Linked DNA regions of Methylorubrum populi. The protein of the gene in region 2 binds, or shares a complex with, the protein of the main gene of each other region. Links are inferred from orthologs where the notes say so. Each region holds a gene or a part of one and is shown on either strand. Other genes may lie near its edges. The genes, in order: dnaG and MPPM_RS21110.

The links.
Region 1: the proteins of MPPM_RS21110 (region 2) and dnaG are in contact, whole or in part, in a crystal structure (PDB 2R6A), measured with the Geobacillus stearothermophilus proteins. The link is inferred for Methylorubrum populi from one-to-one orthologs. Residues at the interface, in WP_033016901.1 of Geobacillus stearothermophilus: Ser13, Glu15, Ala16, Gln18, Glu91, Leu92, Asp94, Ala95, Val96, Pro97, Thr98, Ala99, Ala100, Asn101, Tyr104, Tyr105, Ile108; in WP_049624496.1 of Geobacillus stearothermophilus: Lys456, Leu457, Leu458, Pro459, Ala460, Asn463, Ala464, Leu467, Leu535, Leu536, Ile537, Ala538, Gln544, Glu545, Asp548, Tyr549, His552.

What each region holds. Positions count from the first base shown.
Region 1 is NZ_AP014809.1:674,178-687,221, forward strand. What follows is about bases 1-2,964. They hold dnaG (DNA primase), read right to left. Parts: upstream 2,465-2,964; coding sequence 536-2,464; downstream 1-535. Other genes in these bases: rpoD (RNA polymerase sigma factor RpoD), read right to left, coding at 1-332; MPPM_RS03055 (SMP-30/gluconolactonase/LRE family protein), read left to right, coding at 2,610-2,964. In the rest of the region: more of MPPM_RS03055, read left to right, coding at 2,965-3,593; MPPM_RS03060 (L-dopachrome tautomerase-related protein), read left to right, coding at 3,604-4,767; MPPM_RS03065 (GatB/YqeY domain-containing protein), read right to left, coding at 4,804-5,262; carA (glutamine-hydrolyzing carbamoyl-phosphate synthase small subunit), read left to right, coding at 5,452-6,702; MPPM_RS03075 (hypothetical protein), read left to right, coding at 6,831-7,205; MPPM_RS03080 (heparinase II/III domain-containing protein), read right to left, coding at 7,239-9,899; flagellar basal body rod protein FlgB, read left to right, coding at 10,058-10,447; flagellar basal body rod protein FlgC, read left to right, coding at 10,444-10,860; flagellar hook-basal body complex protein FliE, read left to right, coding at 10,872-11,225; flagellar basal-body rod protein FlgG, read left to right, coding at 11,252-12,040; flagellar basal body P-ring formation chaperone FlgA, read left to right, coding at 12,098-12,574; flagellar basal body P-ring protein FlgI, read left to right, coding at 12,571-13,044. UniProt on the Escherichia coli protein: RNA polymerase that catalyzes the synthesis of short RNA molecules used as primers for DNA polymerase during DNA replication.
Region 2 is NZ_AP014809.1:4,553,854-4,570,596, forward strand. What follows is about bases 6,438-9,399. They hold MPPM_RS21110 (replicative DNA helicase), read right to left. Parts: upstream 8,682-9,399; coding sequence 7,194-8,681; downstream 6,438-7,193. Other genes in these bases: MPPM_RS21105 (DUF29 family protein), read right to left, coding at 6,438-7,157; rplI (50S ribosomal protein L9), read right to left, coding at 9,051-9,399. Also shown: MPPM_RS21080 (IS1182 family transposase), read left to right, coding at 580-2,019; MPPM_RS21090 (SCO family protein), read left to right, coding at 3,147-3,767; DNA repair protein RadA, read right to left, coding at 3,774-5,204; alr (alanine racemase), read right to left, coding at 5,251-6,324; more of MPPM_RS21105, read right to left, coding at 6,345-6,437; more of rplI, read right to left, coding at 9,400-9,623; MPPM_RS21120 (YybS family protein), read right to left, coding at 9,658-10,725; rpsR (30S ribosomal protein S18), read right to left, coding at 10,863-11,117; rpsF (30S ribosomal protein S6), read right to left, coding at 11,120-11,575; MPPM_RS21135 (AAC(3)-I family aminoglycoside N-acetyltransferase), read right to left, coding at 11,831-12,322; MPPM_RS21140 (PH domain-containing protein), read right to left, coding at 12,332-12,706; MPPM_RS21145 (hypothetical protein), read right to left, coding at 12,775-13,095; MPPM_RS21150 (DUF6481 family protein), read right to left, coding at 13,429-13,809; MPPM_RS21155 (cold-shock protein), read right to left, coding at 14,030-14,239; MPPM_RS21160 (hypothetical protein), read right to left, coding at 14,759-15,016; MPPM_RS21165 (peptide deformylase), read left to right, coding at 15,405-15,929; and 2 more genes. UniProt on the Escherichia coli protein: The main replicative DNA helicase, it participates in initiation and elongation during chromosome replication. Travels ahead of the DNA replisome, separating dsDNA into templates for DNA synthesis.

The DNA.
Region 1 (13,044 bases), 3.9 Mb from region 2 along the record:
GCCTCCGCGACCTCGCCGCCCTCCGCGCTCTCCTCCTCCTCGGCGGCCTCGCCGTTGGCCTTGGCCTCGGTCGCGGTCTCCTCGGATTCCTCCGCCTCGACCACGCGGATGCCCATGTCGTCGAGCTGCGCGAGCACGTCCTCGATCTGGTCGCCGTCGACCTGACCGTCGGGGAGGACTTCGTTGATCTCTTCGTAGGTCACGTAGCCGCGCTTCTTCGCGAGCTTGACCATCCGCTTGACCGCGGCATCCGTCAGGTCAAGGAGCGGGCCGTCCGTCGGTTGATCCTGGGCGGCGTCCGCATCGTCCCGCTCGGTTGCCTTCGTTGCCATGCTCAGCCTATTGTTCTCGTGGCGGCGCCGCAGGCTGAGCCCGCGCGCTCCGCGAAAGACCCGTCGCAATGTCGTGGAATGGCGCGCTTGTCGAGTGCCCGCGCCGATTCTCGTTGCATTCGCTCTAACTTGCCGTGCGTTGACCGACCGTTAACCAAGTCGGCCCTCCGCCGCCGTCACCCTTCGGTCACGCCGGCACGAATTCATTCCTCCTGAGAGACCTCCGCTTCCGCCTCGGCCGCGGCGATCACCGCCAATTGCTGCTGTACGTCGCACAGCCAAGCGAAATTGGCCTCGGACCCATCCTCGGCAAGAGCTCTCTCAGCTTGGTGGAGTTCGCTATGTAGCGCGCCCGTCTGCCGGTGCAAGATCACGGCTTGATGCAGCGTATGTTCCAGGCGCTGGGAGTCGGCGTTCGGATCGAGCATCCAGCGGTCGCCGGGATTGACCAGGGCGAGCAACCTCGCATGCGCCTCCTCCAGGCCGGCCCGGCGCAGCCGCGCCTCCAGCAATTCGGGCTCCGGCGTGCCGGCCTCCGCCGCTCGGTCGAGCAGCAGCGCACGCAGCGCGCTGGCATCCGGATTGACGAGTTCGAGGGCGGCGAGCGCCTCCTCCTCGATCCCGAGCAGTTCCGGATGCGCGAGCAGGCTCATGACGATCATCGCCTCGCGCTTGGCCGCGCGTCCGCCGGCCGCGGGCACGGGCGCCGCCGTCTTCAGCAGCGGATCGAAGCCGGTGGTGATGCGCGGCGAAGGCGGCGGGTCGCCGGGGCGGGGCCGGCGCTGGAACGGCGCGCTGCGCGGTCCGGCGGCCCGTCCGCCGGTCGCGCCCTCGGATCGTCCGCCGGAAAACTCCCGCGCCCGGCCGCCGGACAGGCCCCGCAGGCGATCCTCGATGTCGTCGCGGTAGAACCGGCGCACGGTCTCGTCGCGGATGCCGGCCACCGCCTCCCTCAGGGTCCGGGCGAGTCCGGCCCGGCGCTCGGGCGTGTCGAGGGTGACCGCCTCGGTCTCGCGGGCCCACAGCATCTCGACCAGCGGTCGCGCACCCGATAGCACCGCCTCGATCGCCGAGGGGCCGCTGGCGCGCATCAGATCGTCGGGGTCCTGACCCTGCGGCAGCAGGGCGATGCGCAGGGATTTCCCGGGCTCCAGCATCGGCAGGGCGACGTCGAGCGCGCGGAAGGCGGCGCGCTGGCCCGCCCCGTCGCCGTCGAAGCACAGGATCGGCTCGTCGGCGTGCCGCCAGAGCAGGGCGAGCTGGTCCTCGGTCAGCGCCGTGCCGAGCGGCGCCACCGTCTCCGGATAGCCGGCGATCGTCATGGCGATGACGTCGACATAGCCCTCCACCGCGATGATGCGGCTGCGGTCGTGCGCGCTCTTGCGGGCGGCGTGGAGGTTGTAGAGCATCCGCCCCTTGTGGAAGAGCGGCGTCTCCGGCGAGTTCATGTACTTCGCCTTGGCGTCCGCCTGCATCGCCCGGCCGCCGAAGGCGACGACCCGGCCGCGGATGTCGAGGATCGGAAACATGATCCGGTCGCGGAACTTGTCGTAGGGGACGCTCACCCCCTCGGGCGCCGTGAGCAGTCCGAGTTCGAGCATCAGGTCGCGATCGACGCCCTTGCCCGCGAGGTAGTCGCGCAGGGCGTAGCGCCCGGACAGGGAATAGCCGAGCCGGAATTTCTGGCGCGTGGCCTCGCTCAAGGCGCGGCGGTCGAGATAGGCCCGCGCCTCGCCGCCGGCGGAACCGCGCAACTGCTCCTCGAAATAGGCGGCGGCGAGTTCCATGACCTCGATGGCGCCCTTGCGCCGCTCCTCGGCCTGCTCGCTCTCCACCGTCATCTTCGGCAGGGCGACGCCCGCCTCGCCGGCGAGTCGCTCGACGGCCTCGGGGAAGCTCAAGCCCTCCGTCTCCATGACGAACTTGAAGATATCGCCGTGCTTGCCGGACGAGAAGCAGTGATAGAACTGCTTCTGGTCGTTGACGTAGAATGAGGGTGTCTTCTCGGAATTGAACGGTGACAGGCCGCGCCATTCGCGGCCCGCCTTCTTCAGCCGCACCCGGCGGCCGACCACCTCGGAGGCGGGAACGCGGGCGCGGATCTCTTCGAGGATGTGGGGCGGGTAGCGCACGGGGGCTCTGCCGGATGCGGATCAGGTGAGGGATCACTTGGACGACGAGGACCGGCCTCGGCCGGGCAATCTAGCGCAAGCCGCCTGCGGGAGTCTTAAGGCGTCCTGCGCGGAGCTTTCGCCGGAGCGATGCGTTGGCGGCCCGATGACGGAGACCTCGCCCTTGCCCCACCGCGGCATCGCCCGCCGACCTCTCCTGGGCCTCGGCCTCCTCGGCGCGCTCGCCCCCATGCGCGCCCGTGAGGCACGAGCCTCCGACGACCTTTCGGCCGTGCTCGATCCCTCCGCCCGGGTGGAGACCCTCTACGACGAAGGGGAGTGGTGCGAAGGGCCGGTCTGGGCGCCGACGCTCGGCGGCCTCATTTTCAGCGACGTGCGGCGCAACCGGATGATGCTGATCCGTGAGGGGAGCCGCGCCGAGGTGTTTCGCGAGCCGTCGAACAACGCCAACGGCAACGTCATCGACGGCGAGGGCCGCCTGGTTACCTGCGAGCACCGCACCTCGCGGGTGGTGCGTCGGGAGGCGGACGGCGCCATCACCGTGCTGGCGGAAAGCCACGACGGGGGACGGCTCAACTCTCCCAACGACGCGGTGGTGGCCCGTGACGGCACGATCTGGTTCACCGATCCCACCTACGGCATCGATCAGGCCGAAGAAGGCACGCCGCGCCCTTCCGAGCAGAAGGGCCGGTTCGTGTTCCGTCTGGCGCCCGGCAGCTCGCTCGCGGTCGCGACGGACCGGTTCGTGCAGCCCAACGGACTGGCCTTCTCGCCGGACGAGCGGATCCTCTACGTCAGCGAATCGGGCCGGCGCGAAGGCGCGCCCGCCGAGATCCGCGCGTTCGACGTCGCGGACGGGCGGATCTCGGGCGAGCGCCGCTTCGCCAGCGGATTCGAGGGCGTGCCGGACGGATTGAAGGTCGATACCGACGGCCGCGTCTATGCCGGAACCGGCGACGGGGTGCGGATCTGGGCCGCGGACGGGCGACCGCTCGGCCACATCCCGACCGAGGGCCCCTGCGCCAACATCGCCTTCGGCGGTGCCGACGGACGGCGGCTGTTCCTGTGCGCGGGCAGGCGGGTGCTGACCGTCGAGACCAAGGTCCGCGGCGCGGCAATCCGCACGTGAGGGGCCGCTCATGACGATCCGTTTCGCGCGCCGCACGCTTCTCGCCGCCGCCGCCCTCGCCACCGTAAGACCGATGGCGGCGCGGCCGGTCCTAGCCCAACCGGCGACCGGACCGGGCGGGGCCCTCGACCTCGTCGTTGCCGCGCGGGCGCCGACGACGCCGACCGGGCTGACGCGCGCGGCGAACGGCCGGATGTTCCTGTTCATGCCGCGCTTCGACGAGAAGACGGTGTTCACCGCGGGCGAGGTGTTTCCGGACGGACGCGTCGCGCCCTATCCGAGCGAGGCGGCGAACCGGCCCGATCCGGCCCGTCCCGCCGAGACCCTATTCCACGTCCCCAACGGCGTGTTCGACCGGAAGAACCGCCTCTGGCTCCTCGATGCCGGGCTGATGGCCTCGTCCGGCGAGCCGGTGCCGGGCGCGGCCAAGCTCGTCTGCATCGATCCGGCGAGCGATACGATCGTGCGCACGATTTCCCTAGAACCCGTCGTGACGAAGACCTCCTCGCTCAACGATCTGCGCGTCGATGTCCGGCCCGAGCGTGACGTCGCCTACGTCACCGATCAGGGCCAAACCGGTGAGGGCGCGCTGATCGCCGTCGATCTCGCGAGCGGCCGCGCCGTGCGGCGGCTCGCGGGCCACGTCAGCACGCGATCGGTCGACGGCATCCTGAAGATCGTCGAGGGCCGGGTGCTGATGAAGCGCGAGGCCGACGGCACGACGAGCCCGATCAAGGGCGGCGCCAACGGCATCGCCCTGAGCCCCGACGGCGCGCGGCTGTACTACACGCCGTTGATGAGCCGACGCCTCTACGCGGTCGAGACGGCCGCGCTGCTCAATCCCGCGAAGGACGACGCGGCGGTCGCGGAAACGGTCACGGATCTCGGCGAGAAGGGCCTGACCGGCGGGCTCGTCGCCGATTCGCGCGACCGCATCTATCTCAGCCTGCAAGAGTTCAACGGCATCGGCCGGCGCGACCCGGACGGCCGGATCGAGGTCATCGCCACCGATCCGCGCCTGATCTGGCCGGACACGTTCTGGATCACCGACGAGGGCTGGCTCTATCTATCATCCGCCCAGGCCAACCGCCGACCCGAGCACAACGGCGGCATCGACCGGCAGGAGCCGCCCTACGCGATCTTCCGGATTCGGATCGACGCCGGGCCGGCGTGAGTCGCGTCCGGCTCCGCCATCATCGCGAGCGGCAGACTACTTCCCTGCCAGCGCGTCCTTCACCAGCGCGCTGGCGCGGCCGAAATCCATGCGGCCGGTATACTTGCCCTTCAGCGCGCCGATCACCTTGCCCATGTCCTTCGGGCTCTCGGCGCCGGTCTCGGCGATGGCATCGGCGATGGCGGCGCGGGTCTCGGCCTCGTCGAGCTGCTGCGGCAGGAAGGTCTGGATGATCTCGGCCTCGGCGCGCTCGCTCTCGGCGAGTTCGGGACGGCCGCCCTGCTCGTAGACGCCCGCGGCTTCCTGGCGCTGCTTGATCATCTTCTGCAGGAGCGCGAGGATCTCCTCCTCGCTCGTCTCGCCCTTGCCCTCGCCGCGCGCGGCGATGTCGCGGTCCTTGAGCGCCGCCTGGATCATGCGCACCGTCGAGAGCTTCTGCTTCTCGCCGGACTTCATGGCCGCCTTCATCTCGGCGGTGATGCGCTCGCGCAGCATGATGATCGAACTCCAGTCAGATGATTCGGCGTGGCCGCCCTGCTTGTCCAGGGCATTGCGCAGGGCTGACTCCGCGCCCAGATTGACCCGGGCGCGGCCGGCTCGCTATGAGCCCCGCGAGATATCGCCTTGCCCCGCGGCCCGACTATGCGGCCGCGCGAGGCGGCGGACATAAGCCGGATCGGACCCATGCTGCAAGACGAACCCGCGACCCTGCGCGCCGATCCCGCGCGCACGAACCCCGAACCCAAGGCACCCGAACCTTGGAATGAGCCGCTGGTGACGGCGTTGCTCGTGCTCGCCGACGGCACCGTGCTCGAAGGCTTCGGCATCGGCCAGACCGGCGTGGCCGACGGCGAGGTCTGCTTCAACACGGCGATGACGGGCTATCAGGAGATCCTGACCGACCCGTCCTATGCCGGGCAGATCGTCACCTTCACCTTCCCGCATATCGGCAATGTCGGCACCAACGACGAGGATCTCGAGAGCCTCGACCAGGCCCCGGCCTCCGGCGTGCGCGGCGCGGTGATCGCCTCGGCCGTCACCAAGCCCTCGAACTGGCGCTCCTCCTCGCATCTCGACGGCTGGCTCAAGGCCCGCGGCATCATCGGCATCACCGGCATCGACACGCGGGCGCTGACCGCGCTGATCCGCGACCACGGCATGCCGAACGCCGTCATCGCCAACGATCCCGAAGGCCGGTTCGACCGCGAGGCCCTGAAGGCCCGCGCCGCCGCGCTGGCGCCGATGGAGGGGCTCGATCTCGTGCCGCCGGTGACCTCCCGCGACGTCTCGGCCTGGACCGAAACCGTCTGGGCGGTGAAGGGCGGTTACGGCTCACGCGCACCGGGCCAGGGCCTCAAGGTCGTGGCGATCGATTACGGCGTGAAGCGCAACATCCTGCGCCTGCTGGCCGAAGCCGGCTGCGACGTCACCGTGGTGCCCGCCACCACCAAGGCCGAGGACATCCTGGCGATGAAGCCGGACGGCGTGTTCCTCTCCAACGGCCCCGGCGATCCGGCCGCGACCGGCGAATACGCCGTGCCGGTGATCCGCAAGCTGCTCGATGAGCGGGTGCCGACCTTCGGCATCTGCCTCGGCCACCAGCTCATGGGCCTCGCGCTCGGCGGGCGCACGGTGAAGATGGGCCAGGGCCATCACGGCGCGAACCATCCGGTGAAGGACCACACCACCGGCAAGGTCGAGATCGTCTCGATGAATCACGGCTTCGCCGTCGATCCCAAGAGCCTGCCGGAGACGGCGGTGGAAACCCACGTCTCGCTGTTCGACGGCTCGAATTGCGGTCTCTCGCTCACCGACCGCCCGGCCTTCTCGGTGCAGCACCACCCGGAGGCCTCGCCGGGCCCGCGCGACAGCCACTACCTGTTCGAGCGGTTCGTGAAGCTGATGCGCGAGAACCGGCCCGAGACGGCCGCCTGAGACATCTGGGACGGCGGCCCGATCCCCGCCGTCCCGGTGTCACAAAAAACCCCACCTTGCCCCCCATCCCCTGGTTCATGGCCGGATCAGACAAGAATCAGCGGCCGGACTCATTGGGGGCTTGCCGGATGACGCTCGACGACGCGCGCGACGACTTCTCGCGCCTGCATCGCCTGTTCACTTTCCACCTCGGCGTGGCGGTCGGCCTCGCGTGGCTGACGACGCTTTACGCCGCGGCCTCCGCGCCGTGGGTGCGCAACATCCGCGCGCTGATCGACCCGGCCGGCCCGGTGCGGATCGAGAGCACGCTCTCCTACCTGTTCGTGATGCCGGCGGTTCTGACGCTCGCCTGGGCCTCGGCCTATTTCGGCCGCGAGACCATGCGCCGCTTCCAGACCCTGCCGAACCAGACGCTCGAATTCGCTGCCGCGGCGATGGTGGCCTTCGGCGTGTTCTACCTGTCGATCGACCGGGCGGTCGCCGTCATCAGCGCGGGCTTCTGAGCCTCGCCCGGGTGCCGGCACGCCAGCCGGCGCTCACGTCTCCACCAGCCGCCGCACCGCATCCTCGGCAAGCAACCGCACGAGCCGTTGCTCTGCCGCCTCATCCGCGGCGATGACGACGCCGCCGCAGACGATGTCGCGACCGGTGAAGGCGTAACGCAGCACCGGCGTGGGCCTCAGCCCGCCAGTTCCCGTCGCGCAGAAGCCGTGCATCGCGTGCGGCTGGTCATTGCGGCCGATCGCGGCCTCCATCCCCGCCGATTGCCCATTCAGCGGAACGGCGAGGACGTCGAGCCGCCGCCCCTCCTGCTGGGCCAGCGCCCGGCGGGGGCTCGCGACGGCGACGAGGGTGTCGGGGAGAAGATGCAGCCGCCCCTCGAAGGACAGCCGGCGTCCTGGCCGGACGAAGCGGTCGATCACTGCGACCCCCGTCAGGTCTTCGAGCACGACGAAGAGGCGGGCATGGGCGTCGTCGGGCCCGTGCACCGTGGTGGCGAGCCTCGTGGCTTGCGCCCCGTCGAGCGCCACCTGGGCCGTCAAAATTCCTGAACCGGCCACGGGCTCACGCTCGTCCGGAATGGCGACGTTGTGGGCGCGGGCCGAGAGGAGATGGTGGCGTGCCGGCCCCACCTCAACGCCCTCGGCGCCGCCGCCCTCCACGATCCAGCGCCGCGAGCCGGTGGCGAAGGTGAAGGAGGTACAGTCGCGGTGCCCCTGCGGCGATTGCGCGGCGTAGGTGAGGGCGAAGTGGCCCCAGCCGCGCTCCAGCGCGTCGTGGCGCATCGCGAGCATGCCGGCGGTGTGCCCCTCGGGACGCGGTGCCGTGTCGCGCTCCGCCACGAGATCGCGATCGGACGAGGAAAGCCGGGCGATCCAGCCGGCATGGTCGAGCCCTGCGGGCGCATCGCCGAACGGCGGGAGCCGCCCGCCCGGATCGAGCAGTCCGGCGAGCCCCGGCAGGGCCGCCTCGACGCGGCGGCGGATCGTCGGGCCGGGTTCGGTCGCGCCGAGGGCCGCGGCAATGGTCTGTCCGTGGCTCAGGAGGTCGAGGCGCCGGACCGGTGAGGCTTCGGCGAAAGCGCCGTCCTCGGGCAGAAGCGCATCGAAGCCGTGGGCGAGGCTGTCGCGGGCGAGCGTGTCCCAGTGCGCGGCGAACGCAAAGCCGGGAAGCGCCCGCGCGAGCGCGAGGAGAGCGGCCGCCGCCTGAAGGCCGTGCAGAGCCCGGGCCAGAGTGTTCTGACCGACGATCTCGGCCAGCGCGAAGCCGTGCCGGGCGGCTTCCGCGGCGATCACGGCGCGGGCAGGATCATCGCCGTCCGCGATCAGGCGCCCCAGCACGTCGCCGCGCGGGGCGAGGGCCGCCGGGTGCAGGCTCAGACCATCGGCCGGCTGTCCCCAGGGATTGGCCCGCGACCACGCGGCGGCGATCGCCCGGGCGCGGGCCGCCCCGCCCGGCAGCCCGGCGAGCGGCAGCAGCCATGCCAGGGATTGGTAGGCGAGGCGCCACGCCACGGAGCGGAACGGGTCTTCACGCCAGTCCGGCGCCTCAGGCAACGTCCAGTCCGGCAGGCCGGCGAGACTCAGGACCACGTCGTCGCCCTCGATGCGTGCGCTCCGATCCGGCCCGGCCCGCAATTCGCGGGCTCGGGCGAGGATCGGCGCGGCCCCCGGATCGGAGCTCGCCAGCCACGCGGCGGGTGGGCCCTCGGGCAGGCCGATCCGCTCGGCCAAGCGCGCAAGGAAGGCCGGCGCATCGAGAAGCTCGTCGTCGCACAGGCTCTCGAGGCGGAAATCGTCCTCGAATGCCAGTTCGAGCAGGCCGATCAGTTCGGCCTCCGGCGGGTCCTCCGCATCCTCCCAGACGGCAAAACACAGTTCGACGGCGGTCGCACCGGGCGGTGGACGCAACGTCAGGGTAAAGCGGCGGGCCTGGGGCCGGGCCGAGAGGTTGATCACCGCGCCGAGCCCCGGCACGGAGACCGCGTTGTCGTAGGGCGGGGCGATCTCCGCTCCCGCCCGATCCCGGTAGACGAGCCGCACGCGCGCGGCGTGCTCGTCGGCCCTGGCCGCATAGATCTGACCACGCAGCACGAGGGCGATCTCCTCGGCGAGCGCGTAGCAGAGCCTCACCCCCTCCCCGCCCAGCCGCCGCCGACGCGGCGCCGGCCCATGGTCGGACGGGCCGGGGCGCAGTACCGGATCGGCGACGGTGAAGTCGCGGGTGTTGCGCCAGGAGCGCAGGGTGACGACGACGCCGGTCGCCTGATCGGGCACGCGGAAGGCGATGCGGAACGACGCGGCCCCAAGCAATTCCGGTCCCGGTATCCAGGCGACCTGCGGGTCGAGCAGGCTGCGGGCGAGCCCCGGGACATGGTCGAGATCCAGGCTGGAGCCGTCCGCCGCCAGGAAGTCGAAGCCCGCCGCCGCGGCATCGACGGCAAGCGCCGCCTCTTCGCCCTCGTCGAAAGCGAGGGCGAATTGCAGGCAGGTCCAGCGCCCCGGGGAGAGCGCGGAAAAACGCAATCCGACGCGCGAGAAGCGGTGGTTGGGCGCGATGCGGTGCAGCCCCTCGCGTCCGCCCGGCCCGGCGCCCCCGGCATAGCGGGGCGCGGCCGGCAGAAGGACGGTCGCGCCCTCGGGGCCGCCGTCTGCGTCGGAGGCCGCCGCGCCGGCCCGCTCATCGTTCTGATCCATTCCCCGCAGGCGCTACCGCGGGGGCCGCCCCTGTCAAGGCACGAGCCAGCCTCGTGCAAGATTGCCTACCTAAACCTCCCATCCGACGCGGGCTTCACCGTCCGGGTGCGCCCGCATCCCGCGTTCTTCCGAGAGGCCCTTGGGATGGGGGCGTTGCCATGACGACGGGCGTCTACCTCTTCGATCTCGCCTCGCAGCACGCGCGCTACCTCGCGACGCGGCAGGCCACCATCGCGGGCAATGTCGCCAACGCGAACACCCCCGGCTACAAGGCGCGGGATGTGATGCCCTTCGCCCAGGTCCTGGCCCGGACCGGGCTCGACATGGCCTCGACCGCCAGCACCCACATGGAGTCGCAGGGCACGGGCATCCCCGTGCGCGAGGCCAAGGCCGCCGACACCTGGGAGGTGCTCGAATCGTCGAGCGCGGTCAGCCTGGAGCAGGAGATGCTCAAGGCCGGCGACGTCTCGCGCCAGCACAACCTCGACACGGCGGTGGTGAAGTCGTTCCACCGCATGTTGATGGCCGCGGTGAAGAGCGGGTCATGATCGATCCCCTGCTCTCCGCCTCGCGGCTCGCCAGCGCCGGCCTCGAAGCGCAGTCGCTGCGCATGCGGGTCGTCTCGGAAAACCTCGCCAACGCGCAATCGACCGGCGCGAGCCCGGGCGCCGACCCCTACGCCCGCAAGACGGTGACCTTCCGGGCCGAGCTCGACCGCGCGGCGGGCGTCGCCTCGGTGCGCCTGCGCGAGATCGGCACCGACACCGCCCCATTCCGCACCGAGCACGACCCCGCCAGCCCGGCGGCGGACGAGAACGGCAACGTCAAGCTGCCGAACGTGAACATGCTCGTCGAAATGGCCGACATGCGCGAGGCCAACCGCTCCTACGAGGCGAACCTCCAGGTCATCAAGCAGGCCCGGGCGATGGTCGCCAGCGTCATCGATCTCCTGAAGTCCTGAGACCACCCGCGATGATCGAAGCCCTCACCTCGCTCGCCGCCTTCGACAAGGTCGCCGGCACCTCCTTTGCCGAGACCGCGCCGGTTCAGAAGGCCGCGTTCAGCCCCGCCGCCATCTCCGGCATCGCCGGGACCGCCCCGACGGCGCCGACCGATTTCGGCGACGTGATGGCCCAGGTCGCCGCCAGCGCTCGCGACGCGATCCGCGGCGGCGAGGCCACGGCGATCTCCGGCATCCAGGGCAAGGCCACCGCCCAGCAGGTGGTCGAGGCGGTGATGTCCGCCGAGCAGAGCCTCCAGACCGTGGTGGCGATCCGCGACAAGGTCGTCGCCGCCTATCTCGAACTCAGCCGCATGCCGATCTGATCGGCCAGCCAAGGAAGCCAGACGCCATGCGCGCGCTCGCCATCGCCGCCACGGGCATGTCCGCCCAGCAGCTCAACCTCGAAGTCATCGCCAACAACATCGCCAACCTGAACACCACCGGGTTCAAGGGTGCGCGGGCCGAGTTCACCGACCTGCTCTACCAGGCCGAGCGGCAGCAGGGCGCCCCGAACCAGGCGGGCCAGGAGGCGGTGCCGGAGGGCGCGATGCTGGGGTTGGGCGTGCGCGCCGCCGCCATCCGCAACCTGCACCGGCAGGGGTCGCTGGCCAACACCGGCAACCAGCTCGATCTGGCGGTGAACGGGCGCGGCTACTTCCAGATCACCAGCCCGGCGGGCGAGATCAACTACACCCGCGCCGGCTCGTTCAACAAGAACAACGCCGGCCAGCTCGTCACCATGGAAGGCTACGCCGTCGATCCGGCGATCCTGATCCCCGCCAACACCACGCAGGTGACGATCAACGAGTCGGGCCAGGTCTTCGCCAAGATCGACGGGCAGGTCGCACTGCAGAATATCGGCCAGCTCACGCTCGCCAACTTCGCCAACGAGTCGGGCCTGGAGCCGCTCGGCAACGGCCTCTACCGCGAGACTCCGGCCTCCGGCGCGCCGGTCGTCGGCAATCCCGGCGACGTCAGCTACGGCAAGCTGCAGCAGGGCTATCTCGAAGGCTCCAACGTCGATCCGGTCAAGGAGATCACCAGCCTGATCACGGCCCAGCGCGCCTTCGAGATGAACTCGAAGGTGATCCAGGCCGCCGACGAGATGGCCGGCACGGTCTCCAAGGGCATCCGCTAGCGCCCGCGGCGTCCCCCGCCGCGTCGTCTCCCGCCCTCTCCTCCGGCGCGATTTCCCATGCTCCGCAAGACCTTTCTCCGCGGCCTCGTGCTCGCCGCTCTCGCCGCCGGCCCGGCTCACGCCGCCGAAGGCATGGCGAATGCCGAGCTCATGCTGCCGGTGCCCACCGTCACGATCTATCCCGGCGACACGATCAAGGAATCGATGCTGCGGATGCAGGCCTACCCCGCGACCTACCGGGCGCGCACGGCCGTCATCGACGCCGCCGCGGCGATCGCCGGCCGCACCGCGCGGCGGATGCTGCTGCCGGGCGAGCCGGTGCCGGTCAACGCCGTCGACGATCCCCGTCTCGTCAGTCGCGGTGCACCGACGCAGATGATCTTCGAGGAGAACGGCCTCGTCATCACCGCCGTCGGCGCACCGCTGCAGAACGGCGGCCTCGGCGAGACCATTCGCGTGCGCAACACCGACACCAACCGCATCATCCTCGGCACGGTGATGGCCGACGGCCGCATCCGGATCGGCGCGCAATGACCTCGCTTCGCCGTCTGTTTCTCGCCGTCCTGCTCGGTCTCCTCACCGGCCTGGGCTTCGCCGTGATGACGAGCCCGGTCTTCGCCGCCGGCACCCGCATCAAGGACATCGCCACGCTGAAAGGCGTGCGCGACAACCAGATCTTCGGCTACGGCCTCGTCACCGGCCTCCAGGGCACCGGCGACACCCTGCGCAATGCGCAGTTCACCGAGCAGTCGCTGCAATCGCTGCTCGACCGGCTGGGCATCAACGTGCGGGACGCCCGCCTGCGCACCCGCAACATCGCCGCCGTGATGGTGACCGCCGACCTGCCGCCCTATACCGGCACCGGCTCGCGCATCGACGTCACCGTGACCTCCATGGGCGACGCCACCTCGCTGCGCGGCGGCACGCTGCTGATGACGCCGCTGACCGGCGGCGACGGCCTCGTCTACGCCGCGGCGCAGGGGCCGCTCGCGGTCTCGGGCTTC
Region 2 (16,743 bases):
CGCGCGTCCGCTCTGGTCTTTAACCATATACCCCGGCGAACCTCGGCCGTCACCTTCGGGGCGCATGCCCCCGTGCGGGCCTCCAGGCGTCCCCGGGCGGGCCGGGGCAGCCTCACCCTCGCTGAGGCGATCCGGCGCGCGGCCGCCCGCGGGGGCAGGGCGCCGCTCATCCCTGCAGACGCGGCATTTCGGCTCGGGGGCGGTCCCCACAGGAGGATCGGGCCGCGAGAGCAGGATTCCCGCCGCTGCCGCAGTGACGCGCACAACGTTTCACGAATTCGCCGAAAGAGAAAAAGATCTTTCTGGTAATCTCGGCTATAACCGAAGTATTCAAGATACGGACGGGGTTGAAGGGGATGGCCGGTACGATCGACAGGCGCGGTTTTCTGCGGGGATCCGCGGTCTTCGCGGCCGGTGCGGCCGCCGGATTCTCCTGTATCGAGATCGCCGACGCTGCGCCGATCGCGGTGCCGACGGTCGACAAGCTGTCCCTGCGCGTCCTGATTGATTCGGCTCACGACCCTGGCTGTGTCAAAACTCCCATGATGGTATCTTTCTCCGGGTCGACCGGAGGCTGGCATGGGACGGTTTGTTGTCGGTGCCGAGCGTGATCAGACGACGCTGTTTCCGCCGTGTCTTGAAGACTGGATCGCCGAGGACAATCCGGTCCGCGTGGTCGATGCCTTCGTGGATGCGCTGGATCTTGGGGCGCTCGGCTTCGCGGGCGTCGATGCGGCACGGACGGGGCGACCGGGCTACCATCCGGCCGCTCTCCTGAAGCTCTACGTCTACGGATACCTCAACCGGGTCCCGTCGAGCCGGCGTCTGGAGCGTGAAGCGGGCCGCAACGTCGAGGTCATGTGGCTGACGGGTCAGCTGTCGCCCGATCACAAGACCATTGCTGAGTTCCGCCGTCAGAACGGACCGGCCATCGGGCGCGTCTGTGCCCGCTTCGTCGGTTTGTGCCGCGAGATGGGCCTGCTGACCGGCACACGCGTCGCGATCGACGGCTCGAAGTTCAAGGCGGTCAACAACCGCGACCGCAACTTCACGCAAGGCAAGCTCGACCGGCGCCGCCAGCAGATCGAGGAGAGCGTGTCGCGCTACCTCTCGCAGCTCGACACGGCCGATCGTCAGGATCCCACACCCGAACTGGCCGCCAAGGTGGTGCGGCTGAAGGAGAAGATCGCCCGCCTCGGGCAGGAGATGGAGCGGTTGGCCGGCCTGGAGGAGCAGATGAAGGCGGCGCCCGACCGGCAGATCTCGCTGACCGATCCCGACGCGCGATCGATGGCAACCAGCGGGCGCGGGTCGGGCGTGGTGGGCTACAACGTCCAGGTGGCGGTCGAGACCGAGCATCATCTGATCGTGGCGCACGCGGTGACCAATGCCGGCTCGGACCGGGCGCAGCTCCGTGGTATGGCAGTACGGGCCAAGCAGGCTCTGGAGACGGACACGCTCGATGCGGTGGCCGACCGGGGCTATTATTCCGGTGAACAGATTCTGGCTTGCGAACGCGCCGGCATCTCGGTCACGCTGCCCCGGCCGATGACCTCGGGCGCCAAGGCCGCCGGCCGCTTCGGCAAGGAGGATTTTCTCTATCGCCCTCAGGAGAATGCCTACCTGTGCCCGGCGGGCGAGACGCTGCCCCACCGATGCACCACGGTGGAGAACGGCCTGACGCTGCATCGGTACTGGACGAACGTGTGCTCGGCCTGCCCGATGAAGGCGGAATGCACGACGGGCAAGGAGCGCCGGGTGACACGTTGGGAGCACGAGGATGTGCTGGAGACGGTGCAGCGCCGATTGGACGCCGATCCGCTGGCCATGCGGGTCCGGCGTGAGACGGTCGAGCATCCTTTCGGTACGCTGAAGGCGCGGATGGGGGCCACGCACTTCCTCACCAAGACCCTGCCGCGCGTCTCGACCGAGATGGCGCTCCATGTCCTCGCCTACAATCTGACGCGGGTTCTCAACATCCTGGGAAGCCGGAAGCTCCTGGCGGCGATCCCCACCTGAGCGGGAGCATGGATCGCTCGCCGAAGAGGCCGGGAAACCGTCCAGGAGGCGCTTTCAATCAAAAACTGGTCGTCTCCCGACCGCAAAAACCCGTTCGACGCGATGAACAGCCCATTCTCAAGAGACCGGGACGTCACCCGACCGCAAAGTCCCAATCCCAGAGTTTTGACACGGCCTGGACCAGTTCCTGAAGCCCGCGACCGTCCAGGGCGTGCTGCACCAGCCGCCGGGCAACGGCCGCGGCGCCGATTACCGCCGGGTGCTGCACAATCAGTGGGGCCTGTCCCTCTTCGCGGAATCGTGGCGGGCAGAGGAGGCGCGCACGATCCTGCTCGATTTCGGCTACAGCCCCGAGGCGCTCCTCAACAATATCGAGATCCTGAAGGTCGATCCGACCAAGGTCGACGCGCTGATCGTCAGCCACGGCCATCACGACCATTACGGCGGCCTGACCGGCTTCCTCGACAAGTACAGGAGCGCGCTCGCGCCCGACCTGAAGCTCTATGCCGGCGGCGAGGACAATTTCTGCCACCGCCTGTCCCCGAGCGGCGTCCCCGGCCAGTTCACCGATTTCGGCCAGCTCGATCGGCGCGAACTGGCGGCGCAGCGGATCTCGACCGTGCTGTGCGAGACGCCGACGGTGGTGGCCGGCCACGCCTTCACCACGGGGCAGATCAAGCGCGCCTCGATCGAGCGCATCCTCCCGAACACCTTCGTCGAGCGGGGCATCAAGGACGGGCTCGGTTGCGATGCCAGCCACTATTCGCCCGCCGAACTTCAAGGGAAAATCATTCCCGACGAGCACGTCCACGAGCACGCCACCTGCTTCAACGTGCGGGGCAAGGGCCTCGTGGTGATCTCGTCCTGCGGCCATGTCGGCATCGTCAACTCGGTGCGGCAGGCGCAGGAGGTCTCGGGCGTCGAGCGCGTCCACGCCATCGTCGGCGGCTTCCATCTCGGCCCCGCGCCGAAGGAATACCTGACCCAGGTCGTGGCCGAGATCAAAGGGCTCCGGCCCGACGTGGTCGTGCCGATGCATTGCAGCGGCCTGAACTTCGCGCTCGAGGCGCAGGCGCAGATGCCGGAGAACGTGATCGTTCCGACGACCGGCAGCCGGCTCGTCTTCAGTGCGTAACCGGGCGCTCGCGGCCGTCCTGCTCGGCCTGCTCGGCATGGCCGGGTCCGCGCGCGGCGAGACCCCGCCGCGCCGCTCGGCCGCCGAGTTGATGGACGTGCTGATGTGGAACCGCGAGCCGGTCGGCGGCCCGTTCGCGCTGACCGATCAGGCGGGACGGCCTCGCACGGAGGCCGATTTTCGCGGCCGCCTCCTCCTCGTCTATTTCGGCTACACCGCCTGCCCGGATGTCTGCCCGACGGACCTGATGGAGATCGGCCGGGCGCTCACGCTGCTGGGCCCGGACGCCGACTCCGTCCAGCCGGTCTTCATCACGCTCGACCCCGAGCACGACACGGCCGGGCTGCTGGCGGAGTACCTGCCGAACTTCCACCCGCGTCTGGTCGGCCTGACCGGCAGCGAGGCGGCGGTCCGCCGCGCCGCCGACGCCTACAAGGTCTATTACGAGACGAGCCCGCGCCCCGGAGGCGGCCGGGCCGTCGAGCATTCCGCCTTCATCTATCTGATGGACCGATCGGGGGCCTATCTCGGATTCTTTCCGCCCGGCACGGCGGCCGAGCGGATGATGACGATCCTGCGGCCGCATCTCACTGCCCGTCCCGCTGCGGAATAGGCCGCGCTACACCTCCTCCTCGTAGCGTACGGCCCGCGGGCGTCCGCCGCCGCGCCGGGGCGCCCCCGAGGCGATGCCGGCGACGAGGTCGGCGATGTGACGCAGCGCCTCCGTCGGCAGCGCCCGGTCGCCGGTCTCGCCGCGCCCCTGCGGGGTGATCGCCTTGCCGAAGCCGAGCTTGAGCGCCTCCTTCAGCCGGGCGGGCGCCTGCGAGACCGGCCGCACCGCCCCCGACAGGCCGAGTTCGCCGAAATAGACCGAATCGGAGGGAAGCGCCGCCCCCGAGAGCGAGGAGACGAGCGCGGCGGCGACCGCGAGGTCGGCGGCGGGCTCGGTGATGCGCAGGCCGCCCGCGACGTTGAGGTAGACGTCGTGGCCGCCGAGCCGAATGCCGCCATGGGCCTCCAGCACGGCGAGCACCATCGACAGGCGGTTGGGATCCCAGCCGACCACGGCCCGGCGCGGCATGCCGAGCGAGGAGGGGGCGACGAGCGCCTGGATCTCGACGAGAAGCGGCCGCGTGCCCTCCATCCCGGCGAAGACCGCGGTGCCCGGCGCGGCGTGGTCGCGGCCGGCTAGGAACAGGGCGGAGGGGTTCGGCACCTCGGCGAGCCCGGCATCGGTCATCTCGAACACGCCGATCTCGTCGGTGGGCCCGAAGCGGTTCTTGACCGCGCGCAGGATGCGGAAGTGGTGGCCCTGGTCTCCCTCGAAGGAGGCGACCGCATCGACCATGTGCTCGACCACCCGCGGCCCGGCGATCTGCCCGTCCTTGGTGACGTGGCCGACGAGGATCACCGCCGTGCCCGTGGTCTTGGCGAAGCGGATCAGCGCCTGGGCCGAGCTCCGCACCTGGGTGACGGTGCCCGGCGCCGATTCCACCGTCTCGGTCCACATGGTCTGGATCGAGTCGATGATGGTCAGCGCCGGCGGCTGGCCTTGCGACAGCGTCTCGACGATGTCCTCGACATTGGTCTGCGCCGCCAGCTCCACCGGGTGACCCGCCAGCCCGAGGCGTTCGGCGCGCAGGCGCACCTGTCCCACCGCCTCCTCGCCGGAGATGTAGGCGACCCGCTCCCCGCTTTTCGCCATGGCGGCGGAGGCCTGCATCAGCAGCGTCGACTTGCCGATGCCGGGATCGCCGCCGAGCAGGATCACCGAGCCGCGCACGAAGCCGCCGCCGGTCACCCGGTCCAGTTCGTTGATGCCCGAGGCCGTGCGCGGGGCCTCCTTGGCCTCGCCGGTCAGGCCTTCGAGGGGGAAGACGCGGCCCCGCGCCCGCGACGGCCGGGTCGCGGCCGGACCCGATTGCGGGCCGGCGCTGGGCACCTCCTCCTGGATCGTGTTCCAACCGTTGCAGGCCTCGCAGCGCCCGCGCCAGCGGTTGTAGACCGCCCCGCAGGACTGGCAGACGAAGGTCTGTTGGATCTTGGCCATTCGGGAGCAGGGCGTCGATGGAGGGGACCGGCGGGTCGGCCGTTGGTTACTCTACATAAGAGCGAACATAACGGGAACCCAGCCCGGTCAGGATCTCGTAGCCGATCGTGCCGGCGGCGCGGCCCACCGTGTCGATGTCGAGACGATCGCCGATCAGCGTGGCGGTGCCGCCGCGGCGGGCTTCGGGTGCGTCGGTGACGTCGAGGATGATGAGGTCCATCGAGATCAACCCGACGATCGGGCAGGGCACGCCGCCGACCAGCGCATGACCGCTGTTGCTGGCGGAGCGGGGGTAGCCGTCGGCGTAGCCGAGCGAGAGGGTGGCCAGCCGCCGCGGGGCAGGGGCCCGCCAGCGGGCGTTGTAGCCGCAGGTCTCGCCGGCCGCGACGTCGCGGACCTGCAGGATCGCCGCCTCCAGCCGCACCACCGGCCGCATCGGGTTCGGCCGGCCGGGCTCCGGATTGCCGCCGAACAGGGAATAGCCCGGCCGCAACAGATCGTGGCGCGCAGCGTCCGCGAGGCAGGTGCCCGAGGAATTGGCGAGCGAGGCGCGCACATGCGGAAGGGCGGCCCGGATGCGGGCGAAATCGGCGGCCTGCCGCGCATTGAGCGGATCGGCGCGGGCTTCCGCGCTGACGAGATGGCTCATCACGAGGTCGATGCCGGCCCGGGCGATCACCGGATCGCGGGCGAGCGCCAGCGCCGCCTCGACGGGGAGGCCGAGCCGGTTCATGCCGGTATCGACGTGGAGCGCGGCCGGCGCCGCGCCCTCCGTCGCGGCGGCCCATTCGAGGAGTTCGTCGCGGTCGCCGAGGACGGGGCGCAGGGCATGGGCGCGTACCGCCTCGGCGCTGCCCGGCGGAAGCCCGTTGAGCACGTAGATCGCCGCCTCCGGCAGGATTTCTCGCGCAGCGACGGCTTCGGAAAAATGCGCCACGAAGAACGTCCGGCAGCCCGCCCGCCACAGAGCCGGGGCGACGGCCGCGAGGCCGCAGCCATAGGCATCGGCCTTCACCACGGCGCCGCACTCGGCCTGCGGTGCGCAAGCGCCGAGCGCGCGCCAATTCGCGGCGATCGCCGAGAGATCGACCGTCAGGCGGGCGCCGTGGCCCGGGGCCACGAGAGTGTCTCCGGAGATGGTCAGGACTCCCCGCCCTCCGGCGGCCAGGGCACCGGCCGGGTCATGATCGCCTCGAAGGTATAGGGGCATTCGGCTGGAAACACGTCGTCGTCGAGGCCGGTCTCGCCGGCCGCCTCGATTCGCGCCCGACGATAGGCGTCGCGCATGGCGCCCGGCAGGCGGTGCTTGAGGCTCGGGAACCGTTCGAGAAGAAGCTCGGCATCGACGCGCTTGACGCGGATGGAGATCGTCCAGCTCCGCGAACGCTTTCCGGGCCGATGATCCCACTTCAGGAGATGCATCAGGATGATCCGAACGGCACTCTCCAGCCGGTTGTAGATCTCGCCGCCCAAGTCCTCGATCTCCTCGGCCAGATTGAGCGCGTCGAGGGCGTCGAACTGCCCGCGGCGAAGCGCCTGGGCCTGCTCGTAGGCCCAGGCATAGAGGTCGCGATCGAGGTGGTCGGGACTTGTGCGGGCCTGCGCGGCTTCGGCTAGCAGACGCGCGAGGGGCTCGGCGAGCGCTGGAGGCGGAGCCTTCGCGACAAGGGCCACGAGGTAGCCAAGGGCCGGTCCGCCATCGGGCGCGACGTCACTGACCCTCGGCAACACCGACACGGGCGAGACGGGCCGGCCCTCTCTGATGAATCGGCCCACGACTTCGAAGACGCCGCGATGCAATCGCTCGGTCCAATCCTCGTCGCGCAGGATCGCGGCGACCCGGCCATGGACGGCGGGCTGCGCCAGGATGAGGCCGACGAGCTGTTGCTCGGCCTCGAAGACCTCGTTCAGCGTAGGGCGCGCGGGCGACCGCGCCTTGGGTGCGAGAGCCACGTCGCCTCCCCGATCCGTCAGCACGGGCCCACCTTATCACATCTGCTCGGGCATCCGGTCGCTTTGCGCCAGGTTCGAGAACCGGGTGATGTTGGCGTCGAACTGCAGCTCCACCGTGCCGGTCGGGCCGTGGCGCTGCTTGCCGAGGATCACCTCGGCCTTGCCGTGGACGCGCTGCATCTCGGCTTCCCAGGCGAAGAACTCTTCCGTGCCCTCGCGCGGCTTCTTGTTGCCGACGTAGTACTCCTCGCGGAACACGAACATCACCACGTCGGCGTCCTGCTCGATCGAGCCCGATTCGCGCAGATCCGCGAGCTGCGGGCGCTTGTCGTCGCGGTTCTCGACCTGACGGGAGAGCTGCGACAGGCCGATGATCGGCACCGCCAGCTCCTTGGCCAGGGCCTTCATGCCGGTGGTGATCTCGGTCATCTCCTGCACGCGGTTGTCGCTGCGCTTTCCAGAGCCCGACAGGAGCTGGAGGTAGTCGACGATGAGGAGGTCGAGGCCCTTCTGGCGCTTGAGGCGGCGGGCGCGGGCGGCGAGCTGGGCGATGGAGATGCCGCCGGTCTGGTCGATGTAGAACGGGATCGTCTGCATGTCCCGCGCGGCGTCGGTGATCTTGTAGAAGTCCTCGGGGCGGATGTCGCCGCGGCGGATCTTGTAGGAGGGCACGCCGGATTGCTCGGCGATGATGCGGGTGGCCAATTGCTCGGCCGACATTTCGAGCGAGAAGAAGCCGACGATGCCGCCGTTGACGGTCTGCATGGTACCGTCGGGCTGCTTCTCGCCGCGATAGGCCTTGGCGATGTTGAAGGCGATGTTGGTCACGAGCGAGGTCTTGCCCATGGCCGGGCGCCCCGCGAGGATGATGAGGTCGGAGGGCTGCAGCCCGCCCATCTTGGCGTCGAGGTCGGTCAGCCCCGTGGAGATGCCCGACAGCTTGCCGTCGCGCTGGTAGGCCTTGGCCGCCATGTCGATGGCCGCGGTCAGCGCGTCGGAGAATTTCTGGAAACCGCCGTCGTACTTGCCGGATTCGGCGAGTTCGTAGAGCCGGCGCTCGGTCGCCTCGATCTGGTCGCGCGGCCGCGACTCGACCGGCGCCTCGAAGGCGCCGTTGACCAGATCCTCGCCGATGGTGATCAGGCGGCGGCGAATGGCCAGATCGTAGATGGTGCGGCCGTACTCGCCCGCGTTGATGACGGTGGTCGCCTCCGCCGCCAGCCGCGCGAGGTACTGCATCGGCGTGACGCCGCCGAGATCGGCGTCGCCGAGATAGGTCTTGAGCGTGATCGGCGTGGCGAGCTTGCCGGCCTTGATCAGCGAGACCGCGACTTCGAAGATCTGGCGGTGGACCGCCTCCATGAAGTGCTCGGGCAGCAGGAAGTCCGAGACGCGGTAATAGGCGTCGTTGTTGACCATGATCGCGCCGAGCAGGGCCTGCTCCGCGTCGATGTTGTGCGGCGGCACCCGGTATTCGGGCTGCACCGTCTCCAATTTGGCCGTGAGGGCGTTGGGCAGGGCCATGGCGCTTGTCCGTCGCTCCGATGCGGGCGGCTCATCCGCCCCGTTTCATGCCCGCCGGACCTTGCCTCGGGATGGTGAAGCCTTCCTTAGCCGACCCTCCTCGGGCCGGCTGCAACACGCAGGCCACGGGCCCCGAAACGCGAGACGCCCGCGGCTCCCGGGCGGCGGGAATCGCGGGCGTCATGCTGGAACGGATTGGGAACAAGTCAACGCCGAAGCCCGGCGCATCCCCGTTCTCCACCGCTTATGCGGTTGTCAGGGGTTTCGAAAGGGCAAGCCCTTTCGCGGGTCCAGGGCAGAGCCTTGGGAGAATGCCGGGGCTCGGCCCCGGCGCCCCGGCGAAGGGATGATCCCTTCGCCATCCCGGACTTAGCCGCGGTCGTCGGCGCCCTCGCCGGCATCGGCCAGGGCCTGGCCGACTTCGAGGCCGAGGTCGTCGAGGTTGAACTGCTCGCGCTCGGTCACCGACTCGCCGCGGGCCTGACGCTCGGCCTCTTCCGGCGAGCGGGCGATGTTGACGGTCACCTTGACCTCGACCTCGGGGTGCAGGGTCACCGGCACGGTGTGCAGGCCCAGCGTCTTGATCGGCTGGTTGAGCACGAACTGGCCGCGCTCGACGGTGAAGCCCTCCTTGGTGACGACCTCGGCGAGGTCGCGGGTGGAGACCGAGCCGTAGAGCACGCCGGTCTCGCCGGACTGGCGGATCAGCACGAAGCTCTGGCCGTCGAGCTTCTCGGCCACGGTCTGGGCCTCGTTGCGGCGCTCGAGGTTGCGCGCCTCGAGCTGGGCGCGCTGGGCCTCGAAGTGCTTCTTGTTGTTCTCGGTGGCGCGCAGGGCCTTGCCGCGGGCGAGCAGGAAGTTGCGGGCGTAGCCGGGGCGCACGTTCACGGTCTCGCCCATCTGGCCGAGCTTGGCGACACGTTCGAGCAGGATGACTTCCATCTGACTTCTCCTTGAGTGGGTTGGAAGATTCGTCTCAGGCGTCGCCGCGAGGTTTCGGGCGGCGCCGGTCGAGGGCGGTGTCGGCGATGCCGAACAGGATCAGGGCGAGCATGGCCACCCCTTGTGTGAGGAACAGCAGCACGTAGAGGCCGGCGAGCAGGGCGAAGCGCCCCGGCCGGCCGCGGCTGCGATCGTGGAAGGCGGCGAGCCCCTGGAGCGCGAAGGCCGCGCTGAAGGCGCCGATCAGAGCGATGCCGAGGGCGCCCGGATAGCCGGGCACCATCGCCAGCGTCAGGGCGGCGGCGAAGACCAGGAGCGCGGTCCGCGGCATCACCGTCGAGGGCAGGTCGGGCCAGGGCCGGAGCAGGCGTCCCGAGATCTGCACGATGCGGGCGGCGGCCCAGAGATAGAAGGTGAACAGGATCGTCAGACCCTGGGCGGCGATCGCGGGCGCGACGGTGGCCAGAGCATCGGCCACCTCGCTGGCGAGATCGTCGGGCTTCTCGCCGGGCTTCTCACCGGCCTGAGCGCCGCCCGGCGACTCCGGCGCGGCGGGCTCGGCCGGTTTCGCGGCGGATGTATCGGTGTCGCCGGCCGGCGCCTCGTTGGTGGGGGCGGGCTGGGCGGGGGGCGGGATCCGGCCGCGCTGCACCTGGACCTGCACCACCCGGCGGCTCATCGCGGTGAGCTGCGCGCGGAAGGTGTCGTAGTCGGGCGAGGCGATGACGGCGATGGCAATGAAGGCGAGCGCCGCGGTCCCCGCGACCCAGGCGAGCAGGCGCCCCGTCGGATACCACTCGATGGTGCCGTCTGCTTTGGGCCGGCCGAGCAGGGCGAGATAGGCGAGCCACCAAGCGGGGATGGCGAGGTAAGCCGCAAACGCGAGGCCGAGAGAGGGCGCGATGAAGAGGGCGAGCGCCAGGGCGCCCGAGACCACGGAGGCGAGCGCCGCGCGGTGGCTCCAGCCCAGGCCGACGATCAGGATCGGCAGCGGGGCGAGCAGGTAGAGCAGGATGGCGAGCGTCGTGGCCTTGAGCAGCACGCCGAAAAGAAGCGCCGCCACGAGGCCGGCACCGGCGCCGACGGAGATGTCCTTGGTCATAAGGTCCGCTGTCCCGCTGTCCCACTAGGGCAGGGTTAGGGGCTGAAGACGGCGCCCCAACGATCGGGCGGGTCCTTTGCGGGGAGCCGCCCTGGCGATGATAGGCCGGTCCGCCCGAGGGCGAACCGGCAAAAGACCTACTTGATGACGTAGGGCAGCAGGCCGAGGAAGCGGGAGCGCTTGATCGCCTGGGCGAGCTCGCGCTGCTTCTTGGCCGAAACCGCGGTGATGCGCGAGGGAACGATCTTGCCGCGCTCCGAGACGTAGCGGGAGAGCAGCTTCACGTCCTTGTAGTCGATCTTGGGAGCGTTCTCGCCCGAGAACGGGCAGCTCTTGCGACGACGGAAGAACGGACGACGGCCACCGCCGCCACCACCAGCACCGAAGGCCATGATCAGTTCTCCCCGCCGAAGTTGCGCTCGGGACGGTCGCCGCGGTCGCCGCGATCACCACGGTCGCCGCCACCGAAGTCGTCGTCGCGGCGGCGCGGACGGTCGCCACGGTCGCGATCCTTGCGGTCGTCGCGGTCGCGCTTCTGCATCATCGCGGAAGGCTCGGCCTCCAGCTGCTCGACGCGGACGGTCATGAAGCGCAGCACGTCCTCGGAGATCTGCATCTGGCGCTCCATCTCGGCCAGGGCGGCCGGGGGGGCGGAGATGTTGAGGAGCGTGAAATGCGCCTTGCGGTTCTTCTTGATGCGGTAGGCGAGGGACTTGACGCCCCAGGACTCGATCTTCTCGATCGTGCCGCCGCCCGCCTCGATGACGCCCTTGTAGGTCTCGACCATGGTCTCGACCTGCTGGGCCGTCACGTCCTGGCGCGCCAGGAAGACGTGCTCGTAGAGAGGCATTTTTGGGCCTTTCCTTGCCATAAGGAAGCCCGCCCGCGCGTCGCGGGTTGAATCGGGCCGGTTCGTCTCGCATTCTCTCGGCGCCAAGCCCTTCGAGCCGTGATGATGGCCCGAGCGGTTGATCGAAGGCGGAGACACCGGACGACGGGTTCTTCGAAAAACCCTGTGCCGAGAGAGGTCATCTCTTGCGGCACCGTCCGTTCAGCCCCCGGCCGGAGCGAACGCGAAGGCCGCGCCTTTAGAGGGATTCGCTCCCTATGGCAAGGGCAGGTCGCCGACGGGCAGGTCGAAATGCAGGACGTCCTCGCCGGTGCCGAGCCGGTCGTAGAGCGCGAGCGCCGGGCCGTCGCTGGGATCGCCCTGGACGAAGACGACCCAGGCGCCCCGGCGCGCGGCATGGGCCTGAAGCTGCCGGATCAGCGCCGTGGCGATGCCGCGGCGGCGGTGCTCCGCCGCGACGGCGAGGTCGTAGAGGTATATCTCGCGCCGCGCCCGCTCGAACTTGTCGAACTCGTAGGCGACGAGGCCGCCCAGAACGGCGCCGTCGCGCTCCGCCACCAGCACCGCGACATGCGCTTTGGCCAGCAGGTCCGCGAGGTAGGCGTCGTCCGGCGGTGCGGCGCCGCAGGTGTCGGGCTCGGCGAAGGCGCGCCCGAACAGGGCGTTGAGGGCGCGCATGGACGGGATGTCGCCGGGGCCGAGGCGCCGGACCGCGAAGCCCGGCGCGGACCCATCCGTCGAGGTCATGGCAGCGGTCTATTTCAGCGAGCCGGCGATGGCCTGCTGAATCCCTAAGATGTCGGCGCCGCGCCTGAGCGTGCGCTGGATCGGCTCGGGCCGGCTGGAGATCCAGATCTTGAGCTCCGAATCCATGTCGAAGCTGCCCGCGGTCTCGACCGAGAACGAGGTGATCGCCCGGTAGGGCACGGTCAGGTACTCGACCTTGCGGCCGGTCATGCCCTGGCGGTCCACCAGGATCAGCCGCCGGTCGGTGAAGACCATCAGGTCGCGGATCACCTTGAAGGCGACGCGCACGCTCTCGCCGGGCGCCAGCACCCCGGCAAGCTGCCGGTCCACTTCGTCCGCGGAGAGATCGCTGCCGTGCCCGAGCAGCCCGTCGAGAAAGCCCATCACGCGTCTCCTGCCTGTCACCGGCAGGATGTGGGGGTGATCCTGCTCGGGCGCGAGGGCGGCGGCGCTCAGCGGTGGCGGCGCTTGCGCGACTTCTGCCCCTTGCCCTGTCCCTTGCGCTGGGTCCGCTCCATGCAGCTCGCCCAGATGCGGCGGCCGATCTCGCGCAGGCCCAGATTGAGCGGGTCCGGGGCGGAGAAGACCTGCGCCCGCGCCTCGCTGCGGCAGAACGCATCCTCCGCACTGCGGATCGGCGGCTCGCCCTGCGCGGCGGCGGGCGACGGCCCGAGGCTGGTCCCAAGCCAGAGCAGCGCGCCGAGATACAGACCGGTCAGGGTCAGGCCGCGCCGCCGCGCCGGCGTGCCGAGATGGTTGCCCAGGATACGCAAGATCTGGCCCTCCCTGTTCACCCCAGCGCGGCGCGCATCATCGAAGCGTCCGGCACTCTAACGTCGGGGGAAGCGGACTTGCCAAGCGTTGCCGGACGGTCCCGGCCCCGAACTGCGTAATCTGCCCACAAGGAATGCCGTGGGCCGGGGCATCGGGCCGGCCGCGAAGGGCGGGGGCTGCGCCGCGCCCTGCGTCATCCGGTGCGGTGGCGCAAGGGCAAAAGAAAACGCGCCGGGCTCGAAGCGTCCGGCGCGTGGGGTCGTCTCGACAGGGCGACCGCCTGGCAAAGCGTCCCGTGCGGGCTCCCGGAAGCCGGGAGCGCCGCGGGAAGCTCAGCGGCGGATCTTCACCTTGGCCTTGCGGGCGGCGTAGCGCGCGTCGCGGGCGGCCTTCTTTTCCGCGGCGTCGGCGGCCTTGCGCTCGGCGAGCGCGGCGGCCTCGGCAGCCTCGCGGGCGAGCTGAGCGGCGAGCTCCGCTTCCTCGCGCAGGCGCTTCTCTTCCGCGGCTTTGCGCTCGGTCTCGATCCGGATGCGCTCACGCTCGCGGGCGCGCTCGTCGCGGGCGCGCGCGACCTCGGCACGCGCCTGGGCCTTGGCCCGCACTTCCGGATCGTCCAGAGCCGGACGGGCCTTGAACTTCTCGAGCAATGCCGCCTTGGCGGCCTGGGAGTTCTGACGGCGGTCTTCGAAGTTCCTGAAGTCGAATGCGCTCATATGACCTTTCTCATGCGGTGACACGACCGACCGCCGGATCAATCCTGGTTCCGGACGGTCGGGACTCGGCGCTGTGATCAGATAGACCGGCGCAGTCGATGCACGAGTGCGCCGCAACACGCAACAGATGTCGCCCCTGTTCGGGGCGGCTCCGATAACATTTTTGGGCCTGTTGCGATACGGAAGCAGATTTAGGGCCGGGATCGGAAAAGATCCAGCCTCAGGAGGCCTGCAGGTTGACCGCGGCCGGCTTGCCGCTGCGGCGGTCGTTCTCGACGTCGAAGGTCACCTTCTGGCCCTCGACGAGACCGCGCAGGCCCGCCTGCTGGACGGCGGAGATGTGGACGAACACGTCCTTGCCGCCGGCATCGGGCTGGATGAACCCGTAACCCTTGATCTCATCGAACCATTTCACAGTGCCAGTGTTCATCCGGGTTCCTCCTCCGCTCGCCGCGGCACCCCGTGTGAAATGCGTCCCGCTCTCGGCCGAAAAGGCCGTCCCGTTCGTCAGAGCGACCGAGGAAGTAAGCCGGTGCCGCGTCCCTTCCGGGGGCATCGAAGGCCTTGTCAAAGGCGGCCACCGATCGACGAGGCATAGTTATGTTCGGTGAGGCAAACCCGCAAGCGGCGCAAAGGTTTCCCTCCGGCACTGCTCGGCATTCAAGATGAAAATTCGTGGCAGAAACTTGGCCATTCGGGACGAGTACGGTCGCGGCGCGAGCATTTTGACCCGATGGATGGTTCTTAACATTGCCGTGAGGACAACATTTGTTGCGGATCGACGCGAAGGTGACTTCCGACTCGGGTGATTCGCAAAACCGAGCCCGGCTGCGCGATCGCACCTGCTCCGGCTGTCCCAGTTTCGCGTGAGCCCGTCGCTGCGCCTCCGGGGCTGCGCCGTGACCGCCCTGGTCGTGACGCACCCCCCGAGGGAAGGGGCCGGTCTCGATCAGTAATCGTAGCCGCGACGGTTGTAGCCGCCCCGGTCGAACCGATCGCGATCCCGGAATCGCTGTTCGCGGTAGTAATCGTCCCGGTCGCGCATGCGCATCTCTCGGCGGTAATCGCGCTCACGCTGGCCCCGGGACCGGAAATCGACGCCCGGGCCGTCCGGGCCGATCGTGATCGACTGCGCTGAGGCCGGTGCCGCGGCGATCATCGTCGCGGCCACGACAGTGCCGGCGAGCAGGGTCGTCATGGTTTTCATCATGCTGGCAAGCTCCCTTTGGAATTCGGGTCCAATGCATTGATGCTGTCAGGGTTCCAACATTTGTGGAGTCCGATCGATCTGTGCGGATAGACTGGGACTCGATGCGCGGAGGCCGCCGCCGCAGCGAATTTTTCCGATTTCGCGTTCGATCGGCGGTTCGGGCGACGCGAAAGCCGGCTTGTCCGAAACATCGGCTTGTCCGAACAGGCGGTTCGCGTCGCAGGACCCTCGCCGCCGCTCACGCCGGGTCGTGCGTTGGTCGATGACGGGGCTTCGGGCCGTCCGCCTTCTGGTATGGGGAGGCCCCCGCATGTCGGCCCCGGAATCGTCGCCCGGGGCGGGCATCGTCCAGCCCTTCCTGGTTCAGGCCCCGGAACCCGCGCGCATGCCCGTCCGCCCGCTGATCCTCTATCCCGATGCGCGCCTGCATCAGGCCGCCGGTCCGATCGCCGCCCCCGACGAGACGGTGCGCGCGCTCGCGGCGGACGTGCTCGACACCCTCGGCGCCGTCTCGGCGATGGGACTGACCGCCATCCATATCGGGCAGCCGGAGCGGGTGGTGGTGATCCGCCTGCAGCCGGACGAGCCGCACGCGGTCTACGTCGATCCCGTCGTCGCCTGGGCCTCGCCGGAACGGGCCTTGCATCCGGAGGGAAGCGTCTCGATGCCGGGCGTGGTCGAGCCGGTGGAGCGGCCGGCGCGCGTCCGGGTGCGCTACCGCGACCTCGACGGGGCCGAGCAGGAGGAGGAGGCCGAGGGCCTGCGCGCCGCCTGCCTGCAGCACGAGATCGACCAGCTCGATGGCATCTTCTGGATCGACCGTCTGAGCCGGCTGCGCCGCGACCGGGTCCTCAAGCGCTACGCCAAGCTGCGGGTGCAGCAGGCGCGCGCGGGATCGTCGGGATCGTGAGGCGCGGCGCGGGGGCGGCGGCGCTCGGTGCGAGGCCGTGGGCATGGTATGCCGGGCTTCAGTGCTCCGGCCCGGGGGCCGGCAACGGCCTTTCGGGATGGGGTTCTGCCGCCCGAGGCCGATCCATGTCCCGCCCGCCGCTCCGTGTCTTCCGGACCCTCGCCGCCCCGGCGGTCGTCACCCTGGCTCTGTCCGCGCCGGCCGCCTTCGCGCAGGGTGCAGCGGGCAAGGCGGGTGATCCGAAGGCGCAGGCCCGGCCCGCTTCCGTGGTCGGCTGCACCTCGCTGGCCAACCTGCGCAGCCTCCTGCGCAGCGCGGGGGAGGATCGCGCCGCCGCGCTCGCCATCGCGACCGATCCGAAATCCGATCTCGGCTGCAGCCCCGTGGACCGCGCCGCGGTCACGGGACTTGCCGACCACGTCGCCCTCAACGGCCGCGCCTACGACTGCCTCACCCTCAAGGGCACAGCGGTGTGCCACTGGACGGTGGCGGGCGCCGTCACGCCGCCCGAGCGCCCGGCGGGAAAGCCGGCCCGCGGCAAGTAGGCTGGCGCTTCGGCGCGCGATCCGGTTCGGGGAAGGGTGCGCCCTCAGAACCGCGCCGTCAGGAACAGGCGGAGGTTGCGGCCCGGCAGCAGGATCTCGTCCTTCTTGAACGAGGCCGAGTTGCGGATGTCGTCGTCGAGCAGGTTGCGGCCCTGCAGCCCGAGCGTCACCTCGGTGGCGCCGTAGACCGCGGGATCGAGGGCCTGGGTATAGGCGAGTTCGGCCCGCAGATCGTTCCAGCTCGGCGTCACCGTCTCGAACGGGGCGAT